2 regions of the Streptomyces sp. NBC_00464 genome follow, and region 2 is predicted to be linked to the other one. Evidence: predicted binding sites of a transcription regulator. Region 2 holds the regulator's gene; the other holds the start of a gene.

Region 1 (6,292 bases), 2.1 Mb from region 2:
CACATCCGTACGGACCAGCCGTCCGGAGAGCAGCGAGGCCAGCGCGGTCGTCAGGGTGATGCCCGCACTCGGGCCGTCCTTGGGGACCGCGCCCGCCGGGAAGTGGATGTGCACGCCCCGGTCCTTGAGGTCGGCGACCGGCAGCTCCAGTTCCGCGCCGTGCGAGCGCAGGAAGCTCAGCGCGATCTGCGCGGACTCCTTCATGACGTCGCCGAGCTGACCGGTCAGCGTCAGTCCGGACGCCCCGGTCTCCGGGTCGGCGAGCGACGCCTCCACGAAGAGCACGTCACCGCCCGCCCCGGTCACCGCGAGCCCGGTGGCCACGCCCGGCACCGCGGTGCGGCGCCCGGCCGGGTCCTGGGCGGACTCGGGGACGTGGTGCGGCCGGCCGATGAGACCACGCAGGTCCTCGTCGGTCACCGTGAACGGCAGCTCGCGGTCGCCCAGTTCGTGCTGGGCCGCGACCTTGCGCAGCAGCCGGGCGACGGAACGCTCCAGGTTCCGGACACCGGCCTCCCTCGTGTACTCGCCGGCCAGCTTGCGCAGGGCGGACTCGTCGAGGGTGACCTCTTCCTTCTCCAGACCGGCCCGCTCCAGCTGGCGCGGGAGCAGGTGGTCGCGGGCGATGACGACCTTCTCGTCCTCGGTGTAGCCGTCGAGCCTGACCAGTTCCATCCGGTCGAGCAGGGCCTCCGGGATGGCGTCCAGGACGTTGGCGGTGGCGAGGAAGACGACGTCGCTGAGGTCGAGTTCGACCTCCAGGTAGTGGTCGCGGAAGGTGTGGTTCTGTGCCGGGTCGAGCACTTCGAGGAGGGCCGCGGCGGGGTCGCCGCGGAAGTCGGAGCCGACCTTGTCGATCTCGTCGAGCAGGACGACCGGGTTCATCGAACCGGCCTCCTTGATGGCGCGGACGATGCGGCCGGGGAGTGCGCCGACGTACGTACGCCGGTGGCCACGGATCTCCGCCTCGTCCCGGACACCGCCGAGTGCGACGCGGACGAACTTGCGGCCCATGGCGTGCGCCACGGATTCACCGAGCGAGGTCTTTCCGACCCCGGGCGGCCCGACCAGGGCCAGCACCGCACCGCCGCGACGCCCGCCGACCACACCCAGCCCGCGATCGGCGCGCCGCTTGCGCACCGCGAGGTACTCGGTGATGCGCTCCTTCACGTCCTGCAGGCCCGCGTGTTCGGCGTCGAGGACCTCCTGGGCGCCCTTGATGTCGTACGCGTCCTCGGTCCGCTCGGTCCAAGGCAGTTCGAGGACGGTGTCGAGCCAGGTCCTGATCCAGGAGCCCTCGGGACTCTGGTCGGAGGAACGCTCCAGCTTGTCGACCTCCTTGAGCGCGGCCTCGCGGACGTGCTCGGGAAGGTCGGCGGCCTCGACGCGTGCCCGGTAGTCGTCCGACTCGTCCTCCGGGTCGCCGTTGAGCTCGGAGAGCTCCTTGCGTACGGCATCGAGCTGGCGCCGCAGCAGGAACTCGCGCTGCTGCTTGTCGACGCCCTCCTGGACGTCCTTGGCGATGGACTCGGCGACGTCCTGCTCGGCGAGGTGCTCGCCGAGCCACTGGATGGCGAGCTTCAGCCGGGCGACCGCGTCGGCGGTCTCCAGCAGCTGCACCTTCTGGGCCGTGGTGAGGAAGGGTGAGTAGCCGGAATTGTCGGCGAGCGCGGAGACGTCCTCGATCTGCTGGACCCGGTCCACGACCTGCCAGGCGCCACGCTTCTTCAGCCAGCTGGTGGCGAGCGCCTTGTACTCCTTGACCAGCTCGGCGGCGGCTCCGGGGAGGGGTTCGGGGACGGAGACGTCGACCCGGGTCCCCTCCACCCAGAGGGCGGCACCGGGACCGCTGGTCCCGGCCCCGATCCGCACGCGGCCACGGCCGCGGATGAGCGCGCCGGGGTCGCCGTCGGAGAGCCGTCCGACCTGCTCGACGGTGCCGATGACACCGATCCCGGTGTACGAGCCGTCGATGCGCGGGACGAGCAGCACCTCGGGCTTGCCGCCGCTCTCGCCGGCCGCGGCCTGGGCGGCCTCGACGGCAGCGCGCACCTCGGTGTCGGACAGATCCAGAGGAACCACCATTCCGGGCAGCACGACCTCGTCGTCGAGCGGCAGCACAGGCAGGGTCAGCGGTGTGACGGCGTTGGACTCAGTAGCCATGATCTCCCCTTCGGCACTCAAGTTGAGCTATGAAGACTCAATGCTTGTGAGCCGCTCAATGTTCCCCTGGGTGCGTTCGCTGTGAGCGATCGCGGTACGGCTGCCGCTGGGTGCCCTGTGTGCAACACCGGTCACCACCCTCGTAGTCCCCGCGACCCCACTGGCCCGCGTACGCGAAATCCTGTGGAGGCCTTCGGTGGCGCAGGACAGGATGGCGCCATGACCGATTCCGCGCTTCCCTCGCATGCCCTCCTCGTCGTGGACGTCCAGAAGGCCGGGGTCACCGGGGACAGGGCGGTGCCCGGGGCGGCCGGACTCCTGGAGCGGACCGCCGACCTGATCGCGCGGGCCCGACAGAGCGGCGCGCTCGTCGTCCACCTCCAGAACGACGGCGCCCCCGGCGCGGGCGACGAGCCCCACACCCCGGGCTGGGCGCTCCACCTGCCCGTCGAGGAGGGCCCCACGGAGTCCGTGATCCGCAAGACCCGGGACGACGGCTTCGCCGGTACACCGCTGGGCTCCTTGCTGAGCGGGGCGGGCGTCGGGGCGGTCGCCGTCTGTGGCGTGATGTCGGAGATGTGCGTCCAGGCGACGGCCCGCACGGCCCTGGCCCTGGGCTACCGGGTCGTCCTCCCTCACGACGCGCACGCGACGCAGGACGTCCCCGCAGCTCCCGGGATCAGCGAGGCGGTTCCGGCCGCCGTGGTGTCCCGGGTCGCGGCGTGGGCGATCAGCGGGGATGCGGACGTCACGACGGCGGCCGCGGACGTGACGTTCGGGGCGCCGCCGCAGCCGTAGCCGTGGTCATGCGGATGCGGGCTGGTCAGGGGTCTGGCGGGACGGGCAGAGTGCCGGTATGAACGACGACCGAGGGCTGAACCGGGACGGCACGATCGCACGGGAGGGCTCGCTGAGCCGGGTCCAGGAGGAGTTCGCGCCTGCCTGTTGCTCCCGCGCTGGCACAAGCAGGCCGCCGAGGCCACCACGGACGCCGAACGCCGCGCCCTGAGCCGCCGCGCTGCCCGCCGGATCGTCCGTACGGGCTTCACCCCGGTCATGCCGCAGTGGGGCGGCTGGACCAGTGACCTGGCCGAGTCCGCCGAGCTCTTCGCCCGCTACTACCCGCATCTTCCCGAGCGGGCCGGGCAGATGCGGGTGGCCGCGCGCACGGGCCGCACCCCGACCGCCGATCCGGCCGTCCTGTCCCTGCTCGTCGACGACCTCGCCCCCTGGCTGGCGGCCGAACACATCGCGGTGCACGGCGAGAAGGCCCCACGCCCCTGTCCGCGTCCGCTTCCGCATGCGCCGCGCGTGAACCGACTCGCGTCCGGCCCCCGATAGAGGAGGTGTGAGCCACTTGCGCCCCGCGGGGAACGACCGGAACGACGAGGCGCTGCTGCGTGCCGTCGCACAGGGGGACACGACCGCTCTGGCCGCGCTCTACGACCGGCACGCCGGCTGGCTGCTGGCCCGGCTGAACCGGCGGTGCGCGGACCCCGAGACCGTACGGGAGGTGCTCCAGGACACGTTCGTCACGGCCTGGCGCTCCGCCGGTACGCACCGGGGCGCCGAGGCCGGCGGCTGGCTCTGGGTGATCGCCGCCCGCCGGCTGGTCGACGCGCAGCGGACCCGGGCCAGGACGGAGCGCGTGGCGCAGGCCGAGCAAGCCGGTGGCGCGGAGTGGACGGCCGCCGTGCCGTCCGCCGAGGACCGGGTCCTGGCCGGTCTGGAGTACGGCGACGTCGGTGCCGCGCTCGACCGGATCTCGCCGGAACTCCGGGAGGTCCTGCGGGCGACGGTCATCGACGGGCTGACCACCCGGGAGGCCGCCCGGCTGCTCGGCATACCGGAGGGCACGGTCAAGACCCGGGCCATGCGGGCCCGGCGCGAGCTGCGGGCGGCACTGGACCGGCTGCTTGTGGAGAACGGTCCCTTGGGAGGCACGGCATGACGGCCTGGCATGTGGGAGACGAACTGGCCGGGCGGTACGCGGCGGGGACCGCCGCCGAGACCGACGCCTGGTCGCTGGAGAAGCACGTCGAGTCGTGTGCGCTCTGCGCGGCCCGGGTGTCTGCGGCGGTACGCGGCCGGGGGGCCGCGGCACCGCTGCTGGAGGGGGTGCGCGCGGCGGTGCTCGAAGCCGCGGCGGCGCAGCCGGTGCGGGGGCGCTCGTGGTGGCGGGCCCGGGTGCGGGGGCGCCCGCGGTTGCCGGTGCCGGGGCCCGCCACCCGGGCCGGCCGGTTGCTGTGGGCCGCCGGGCCCGCCCTGCGCGGGTCATGGGCGGCGGCGCTGGTGCTGGTGGCGCTCGGGTCCGTCGCGCTGGCGTACGGGGGCGGGCTCGGCGGCTCGGCGCGGCCGCTGCTCCTGGTCGTCGCGCCGGTGCTGCCGCTCGCCGGGGTCGGCGTCTCGTACGGGCGCTCCGCCGACCCGATGCACGAGATCGCCGCGACGACGCCGGGCGGCGGGCTGCGGCTGCTGTTGATCAGGACCGCCGCGGTGCTCGCGGTGACCGTCCCGGTGCTCGCCCTTGCCTGGGCGGCGCTGCCCGCTTCGGCTGCCGGTCCGGGGGCCGTGGCGTGGCTGCTGCCTGGCCTCGCCATGACGCTGGGGGCGCTGGCGCTCGGCTCGTACGTCGGCTGCCGCACCGGCGCCTCGTCCGTCGCCGGGTGCTGGGCCGTCGCCGTCGTCGTACCGACGTTCACCACATCGCCTTCGGGACTCGACGCGCCGCTGGCGGCCGGTGCCCACTACTTCGCGGGGCCCGCCGCCCAGGGTGCCTGGGCTGCCGCGGCCGTGCTCTGCGCCGGGCTGCTGGCCCTGCGCCGCAGATCCTTCGACCACCTGGAGACATCATGAGCGTGACCGCGTGAACAGCACGGTCAGGGTTTCGGGACTGACGGTCCGCCACCGTCGCACGACCGCGCTGGACGCCGTCGATCTCGACTTCGCGCCCGGCGTGCACGGCCTCCTCGGGCCGAACGGCGCCGGCAAGACGTCGCTGATCAGGGTGGTGTCGACGGCCGTCGCACCGGCCTCCGGGCGGGTCGAACTGCTCGGCAGCCAGGTGGGTGCGGACGCGGACCACCGCAGCCGCGCGGCGGTCCGGCGCAGGCTCGGCTATCTGCCGCAGGAGTTCGGCTACTACCCGGGCTTCACCGTCCGCGAGTTCGTCGCCTATGTGGCGTGGCTCAAGGAGATGGACGGCGCCCTGATCGCGGGCGCCGTGGAGCGTGCGGTGGACCGGGTGGGCCTGACGGACCGCATCGATGCCCGGATGAAGACCCTGTCGGGCGGGATGGTCCGGCGCGTGGGCATCGCGCAGGCGATCGTCAACGAACCGGAGCTGCTGCTGCTCGACGAGCCGACCGCCGGGCTCGACCCGGAGCAGCGGGTGGAGTTCCGCGCGCTGATGCGGGAGCTCGGCGAACGGGCCACGGTCATCCTCTCCACGCACCTGGTCGAGGACGTGGTCACGGCCTGCGCCGATGTGACGCTGGTCGAGGCGGGCCGAATCGCGTACCGGGGGACGACGGCCGAGCTGGCGGCCCTGGGCAGCGACGGGGACCGGCTCGACGGCAGCCCCATCGAGCGCGGCTACACCGCGGCCCTGCTCACCCACCGTTCGACGGCGGCCGCCCGATGACGACGACCGACAACTCCGTTGCCCGGAAAGAGGAGCAGGACGCCTCCGGGTCCGCCCGCTCCCCCGTCGCCGCGTACCGGCCGACGCTCCTCGCGCTGCGGACCGAGCTGCGCCGCGGCATCGCGCCGTGGACCGGTGTCTGTACGGCGGTCATGCTCGCCGTCACCATGGCGGCCAAGGCCGATACCTGGCAGGGGAGCTGGGGCGAGACCCAGGGACTGCTGCATTCCGGCGCCACCCTGCTCGTCGGCCCGCTGGTGGCGGCCGCCTCCTGCTGGCAGGGCGCCCGCGAGCACCGGCGCTCGACCACCGAACTCTGGCTCTCCACCCCGCGCCCCAGGTCGACGCGGGCCGTGGTGGCCGCGCTGCCGCTCGCGCTCTGGGCGGTCGCCGGGTATCTCGTCGCGCTGGCCGCCTCGCTGCTGGCCACCTGGCCGTACGCCGGGGGCGGGAGTCCGTTCCCGTCCTTCGCCGTCGCGGACAGCG
Region 2 (6,292 bases):
CGGATCTGGGCCAGGCCGGTCAGGCCGGGTTTCAGCTCCCGCCGCCAGTTTCGCGCACCGGCCGGGAGCTCCTGCGCGCGCCCCGGTGTGAGCGGGGCGGGGCCGACGAGGGAGAGCTCGCCCCGTACGACGTGGGGCAGCCGGGAGATCACGTGCAGCCGCAGCCGCCGGGTGCGCAGCGACCGCAGTGCGAAGGGTCTGCCGTCCGCTCCCATCCGGGTCGACCGTGTCAGTACGCCCCCGGAGCCGCGCTGCACGGCAAGGGTCAGGGCGGCCGCGGCGAGGAGGGGGGCGGCCAGGACCAGGAGGGCAGAGCCGAGGGTCAGGTCCAGGGCGCGCTTCGCGGTGGGGCGAGGTGGGGCCGCCGGGGCCAGTGACCTCAGGGCCGTGCGGGCGGCGGTGAGGCGTGAGGCCCGCGGGGGCCGCCAGGTGTGTCCGGCCGGTCTCCGCCGCTGCCGCGGCCCGTGACTCTGCCCTCGCCTCTGCGTCTGCATCGTTCGCACCTGCCTGGGTCGGCTGACTGGAGTCGGTGGCTCGTGCGCCGGTTTTGCGCGGCTCACGGCATTTTGTGACAGAACGATCCCACGAGGCGATGATGGGGAGGCGCGTGTGCCCCGCGGGGCGGGCAGGTGTCGCCCGTACGCGGGCCCGGTCTGCCGTCGATCACCTGTGTGTGGCGTGTGTCCACCGTCATGAATCGCTGTGTTTTGCCTGGTGAGGTGGGGTGCGTTCACGTTAGTTGAGTCGACTCGACTCAGGTCTGTTGACACTGGGACGGGTGTCATGCATCCTTGAGTCAGATCCACTCAAGTAGTCAGTTGGAGGAATTGAAATGGCACGTGCGGTCGGCATCGACCTGGGCACGACTAACTCCGTCGTCAGCGTTCTCGAAGGCGGCGAGCCCACCGTCATCACCAACGCCGAAGGCGCCAGGACCACGCCGTCCGTCGTCGCTTTCGCGAAGAACGGCGAGGTGCTGGTCGGCGAGGTCGCCAAGCGCCAGGCAGTCACGAACGTCGACAGGACGATCCGTTCGGTCAAGCGCCACATGGGCACTGACTGGAAGATCGAGATCGACGGCAAGGGCTTCAACCCGCAGCAGATGAGCGCCTTCATCCTGCAGAAGCTCAAGCGTGACGCCGAGGCCTACCTGGGCGAGAAGGTGGCCGACGCGGTCATCACCGTCCCGGCGTACTTCAACGACTCCGAGCGTCAGGCGACGAAGGAGGCCGGCGAGATCGCGGGCCTGAACGTCCTGCGTATCGTCAACGAGCCGACGGCCGCCGCGCTGGCGTACGGGCTCGACAAGGACGACCAGACGATCCTCGTCTTCGACCTCGGTGGCGGCACCTTCGACGTGTCCCTCCTGGAGATCGGCGACGGCGTCGTCGAGGTGAAGGCCACCAACGGTGACAACCACCTCGGTGGTGACGACTGGGACCAGCGCGTCGTCGACTACCTGGTGAAGCAGTTCGCCAACGGTCACGGCGTGGACCTGTCCAAGGACAAGATGGCTCTCCAGCGTCTCCGCGAGGCCGCGGAGAAGGCGAAGATCGAGCTGTCGTCCTCGACGGAGACCTCGATCAACCTGCCGTACATCACGGCGTCGGCCGAGGGCCCGCTGCACCTGGACGAGAAGCTCACGCGCTCGCAGTTCCAGCAGCTCACCGCCGACCTCCTGGACCGCTGCAAGAGCCCGTTCCAGAACGTCATCAAGGACGCGGGCATCCAGCTCTCCGAGATCGACCACGTCGTTCTCGTCGGTGGCTCGACCCGTATGCCGGCCGTCGCCGAGCTCGTCAAGGAGCTCACGGGCGGCCAGGACGCCAACAAGGGTGTGAACCCGGACGAGGTCGTCGCCATCGGCGCCTCGCTCCAGGCCGGTGTCCTCAAGGGCGAGGTCAAGGACGTCCTGCTCCTCGACGTCACCCCGCTGTCCCTCGGTATCGAGACCAAGGGAGGGATCATGACCAAGCTCATCGAGCGCAACACCACGATCCCGACCAAGCGCTCGGAGATCTTCACGACGGCCGAGGACAACCAGCCGTCCGTGCAGATCCAGGTCTACCAGGGCGAGCGCGAGATCGCGGCGTACAACAAGAAGCTCGGAATGTTCGAGCTGACCGGTCTGCCGCCGGCCCCGCGTGGCGTGCCGCAGATCGAGGTCGCGTTCGACATCGACGCCAACGGCATCATGCACGTCGCTGCCAAGGACCTCGGCACCGGCAAGGAGCAGAAGATGACCGTCACCGGTGGCTCCTCGCTGCCGAAGGACGAGGTCAACCGGATGCGCGAAGAGGCCGAGCAGTACGCGGACGAGGACCACCGTCGTCGCGAGGCCGCCGAGTCGCGCAACCAGGGCGAGCAGCTCGTCTACCAGACGGAGAAGTTCCTCAAGGACAACGAGGACAAGGTCCCCGGCGACGTGAAGACGGAGGTGGAGACCGCGCTCACCGAGCTGAAGGAGAAGCTCAAGGGCGAGGACACCGCCGAGATCCGCACGGCCACCGAGAAGGTCGCGGCCGTCTCCCAGAAGCTGGGCCAGGCGATGTACGCCAACGCCCAGGCCGAGGGCGGCCCGCAGGCCGACGCGCAGCCGGGTGCCGACCAGGCCCAGGGCGACGCCCAGGACGATGTCGTCGACGCCGAGATCGTCGACGACGAGAAGGACTCCAAGGGCGGTGCGGCGTGACCGAGGAGACTCCGGGCTTCGAGGAGAAGCCCGACGTCCCCTCCGGCGCCACCCCTGACGACGCCGAGCCGAAGGCCGCCACCCCCTCTTCGGAGGAGGAGGCGGCCCCGGCCGGGGACGCGAACCAGACAACGGCACTGACCGCTCAGCTGGACCAGGTCCGCACCGCGCTCTCCGAGCGCACGGGCGACCTCCAGCGGCTCCAGGCCGAGTACCAGAACTACCGCCGCCGCGTGGAGCGGGACCGGGTCACGGTCAAGGAGATCGCAGTCGCGGGTCTCCTGTCCGAGCTCCTGCCCGTGCTCGACGACGTCGGCCGGGCCCGTGAGCACGGTGAGCTCGTGGGCGGGTTCAAGTCGGTGGCCGAATCGCTGGAGACGGTCGTCGCCAAGCTCGGACTGCAGCAGTTCGGCAAGGAGGGCGAGCCCTTCGACCCGACGATCCACGAGGCCCTGATGCACTCGTACGCGCCGGACGTCACCGAGACGACCTGCGTGGCGATCCTGCAGCCCGGGTACCGGATCGGCGAGCGCACCATCCGTCCCGCGCGGGTGGCGGTGGCCGAACCCCAGCCGGGGGCGACGCCCGCGTCCGCGAAGGAAGAGAAGAGTGACGACGAGGAGAGCGGTGGCGGCGAGGAGGTCTGACATTCCGTCCGACCACCTGGCAGCACACCGACCTCCCACCCGTCCGGCCATGTGGCCGGTCGTCCGGAAGGAGGGACGTCGATGAGTACGAAGGACTTCGTCGAGAAGGACTACTACAAGGTTCTCGGCGTCCCGAAGGACGCCACCGACGCCGAGATCAAGAAGGCGTACCGGAAGCTCGCCCGCGAGTTCCACCCGGACGCCAACAAGGGCAACGACAAGGCGGAGGAGCGCTTCAAGGAGATCTCCGAGGCGAACGACATCCTCGGTGACACCAAGAAGCGCAAGGAGTACGACGAGGCGCGCGCCCTCTTCGGCAACGGCGGCTTCCGCGCCGGACCCGGCGGAGCCCAGGGCAACTTCGACCTGGGGGACCTCTTCGGAGGTGCCCCGGGCGGAGCCGGCGGGTTCGGCGGCGGCGGCCTGGGAGATGTCTTCGGCGGCCTCTTCAACCGGGGCGGCGGCGGTACCGGCACACGGGTACAGCCGCGCCGCGGCCAGGACATCGAGTCCGAGGTGACGCTCAGCTTCACCGAGGCGGTCGACGGGGCCACGGTCCCGTTGCGGATGTCCAGCCAGGCACCCTGCAAGGCGTGCTCCGGCACCGGCGACAAGAACGGCAGCCCCAGGGTCTGCCCGACCTGCGTCGGCACCGGGCAGGTCTCGCGCGGCAGCGGCGGCGGATTCTCGCTCACCGACCCCTGCGTGGACTGCAAGGGCCGGGGCCTCATCGCCCAGGACCCCTGCGAGGTCTGCAAGGGCAGCGGCCGGGCGAAGTCGTCCCGCACCATGCAGGTCAGGATTCCGGCGGGCGTCCTCGACAGCCAGCGGATCCGGCTGCGCGGCAAGGGCGCCCCGGGCGAGCGCGGCGGACCGGCCGGCGACCTCTATGTCGTCGTCCACGTCGACGCCCACCCGGTCTTCGGCCGCAAGGGCGACAACCTCACGGTCACCGTGCCCGTCACCTTCACGGAGGCGGCGCTCGGCGGCGAGGTGAAGGTCCCCACGCTCGGCGGACCGCCGGTCACCCTGAAGCTTCCGGCCGGCACGCCCAACGGGCGCACCATGCGGGCCCGCGGCAAGGGCGCGGTCCGCAAGGACGGCACCCGCGGTGACCTGCTGGTCACCGTGGAGGTGACGGTCCCCACGGACCTGGGCACCGACGCCCGGGACGCGTTGGAGGCCTACCGAAAGGCGACCGCGGACCAGGACCCGCGGGCGGAGCTGTTCCAGGCAGCGAAGGGAGCTTGAGGTGGACGGCCGACGACGCAATCCGTACGAACTCACCGATGAATCCCCGGTGTACGTGATCTCGATCGCGGCCCAGCTCTCGGGCCTGCATCCTCAGACGCTGCGCCAGTACGACCGCCTCGGCCTGGTCTCGCCCGACCGCACGGCCGGACGCGGACGGCGCTACTCGGCCCGCGACATCGAGCTGCTGCGCACCGTGCAGCAGCTGTCGCAGGACGAGGGCATCAACCTGGCCGGCATCAAGCGCATCATCGAACTGGAGAACCAGGTCGCGGCCCTCCAGCAGCGCGTCGCCGAGCTCTCGGCGGCCGTGGACGGGGCGGCGGTGGCCATGCGGCAGCGCGAGGCGCAGGTGCACGCGTCGTACCGGCGCGACCTGGTGCCGTATCAGGATGTGCAGCAGACCAGCGCCTTGGTGGTCTGGCGGCCGAAGAGGCCGAAGGACTGAGGGGATTCGATCCCCGCCACGGAGAAGCCCGTCACCCCGGAACGTCAGGGGCGGCGGGCTTCTCCGTCGTGACCGGCGGTACGGGCTCGGCGATGCCGGAGCGGACGAGGAGGGCGCCGAGATGGGTGCGGCTGGTGGCGCCGAGGGTCTGCATGAGCTTGGCGATGTGCGTGCGGCAGGTGCGGACGCTGAAGCCCAGCTTCTTCGCCACAGCCTCGTCGTGGTGTCCCTGGACCAGGAGCCGGGCGATGCTGAGCTGGACGGCGGTGGCGGGAGTGCCCGGGGCTGCTGTCTGCAGTTGCTCGGCGATCGGGGTCGCCTGCGCCCACAGGACTTCGTACACCTGCACCAGGTAACGGACCAGCGCCGGATGCCGGATCTGGAGAGCCACATTCCGGTCGGCCGTCGCGGGAATGAACGCTGTCGCGTGGTCGAAGATGATGAGCCGGTCGATGGTCTGTTCCATCGTTCTGACCTGCACCTGTCCTGGTGGCATCTGCTCCAGGTAGTTCCTGAGGGGCGCGCTGTAGCGTGCCGGGTGCTGGTAGATGTGGCGGAGCCGGGCTCCTCTGTCCACAGCCGACAGGCCGTTGGAGAGGCCCTGCTGGATCTGTTCGGGTGATCGGTGGCCGCCTGGCTGGGCCGTCAGCACTTCCGTGTCGGCGACGGTGGCTGCCTCGTGGAGAGCGGCGCCGATCAGCCTCTTGCCTTCGAGCACGGTGATGGACAGGTTGGGGTCCTCGCTGGCGATGGCCGCCAAGGGGGCGAGGGAGTCGACCAGGGCCGCGCTGCGGCGTATCTGTTCATAGACGTTGCGCGTGATGGGCTGCAGCAGATGGGCGAGCGCGGCCGAAGGCGTGGCAGGGCACAGCATCGTCGGATCCCGGGGGTCCGGGTGGAGCAGGGCCATTTCGACGAGGCAGGGGGCCGATGAGATCTCCGCTCGTGCGATGCGGCCGTGTCGCAGGGATTCGGAGTAGAGCCGGATTGCCGGCTCGCACAGTTCGGAGTCGCTGTGCGGGTGATTTGGTATGACCGTTTCCGTGCCCATCTGGACCCCCTCATTCCTTGCAGTGCAACAAGATGACGGTGGTGAAACCCTAGCGACCGGGGGAGTGTTGACCTGTTGGGGGAGCCGGGAACTCCCCCGGCTGATTCAGGGCACGACCATGCTCTCCCCCGTTGCGTGGTTGTGCCCCCGGCCCGGGGGTGGGGAACTTTGGGTGCCGGCCGGTCAGGAATCCTGTTCCAGGA

The links. Region 2 encodes HspR, which represses chaperone genes until heat shock. Its sites were predicted from a motif close to TTGAGNNNNNNNNNCTCAA; they were not measured.
Region 1: the regulator HspR is predicted to act here: its motif matches at 2,186-2,204, upstream of lon (endopeptidase La).

The regions. Positions count from the first base shown of each region.
Region 1 covers NZ_CP107899.1:2,007,209-2,013,500, forward strand. Annotated here, with positions in the region: gene lon (endopeptidase La) at 1-2,163, opposite strand, end outside; gene OG912_RS08585 (isochorismatase family protein) at 2,383-2,961, shown strand; gene OG912_RS08590 (hypothetical protein) at 3,109-3,504, shown strand; gene OG912_RS08595 (RNA polymerase sigma factor) at 3,512-4,114, shown strand; gene OG912_RS08600 (hypothetical protein) at 4,111-5,019, shown strand; gene OG912_RS08605 (ATP-binding cassette domain-containing protein) at 5,030-5,806, shown strand; gene OG912_RS08610 (hypothetical protein) at 5,803-6,292, shown strand, end outside.
Region 2 covers NZ_CP107899.1:4,071,800-4,078,091, forward strand. Annotated here, with positions in the region: gene OG912_RS18380 (sugar transferase) at 1-494, opposite strand, end outside; gene dnaK (molecular chaperone DnaK) at 833-2,692, shown strand; gene grpE (nucleotide exchange factor GrpE) at 2,689-3,339, shown strand; gene dnaJ (molecular chaperone DnaJ) at 3,421-4,590, shown strand; gene OG912_RS18400 (heat shock protein transcriptional repressor HspR) at 4,592-5,038, shown strand; gene OG912_RS18405 (helix-turn-helix transcriptional regulator) at 5,070-6,089, opposite strand; gene OG912_RS18410 (helix-turn-helix transcriptional regulator) at 6,273-6,292, opposite strand, start outside.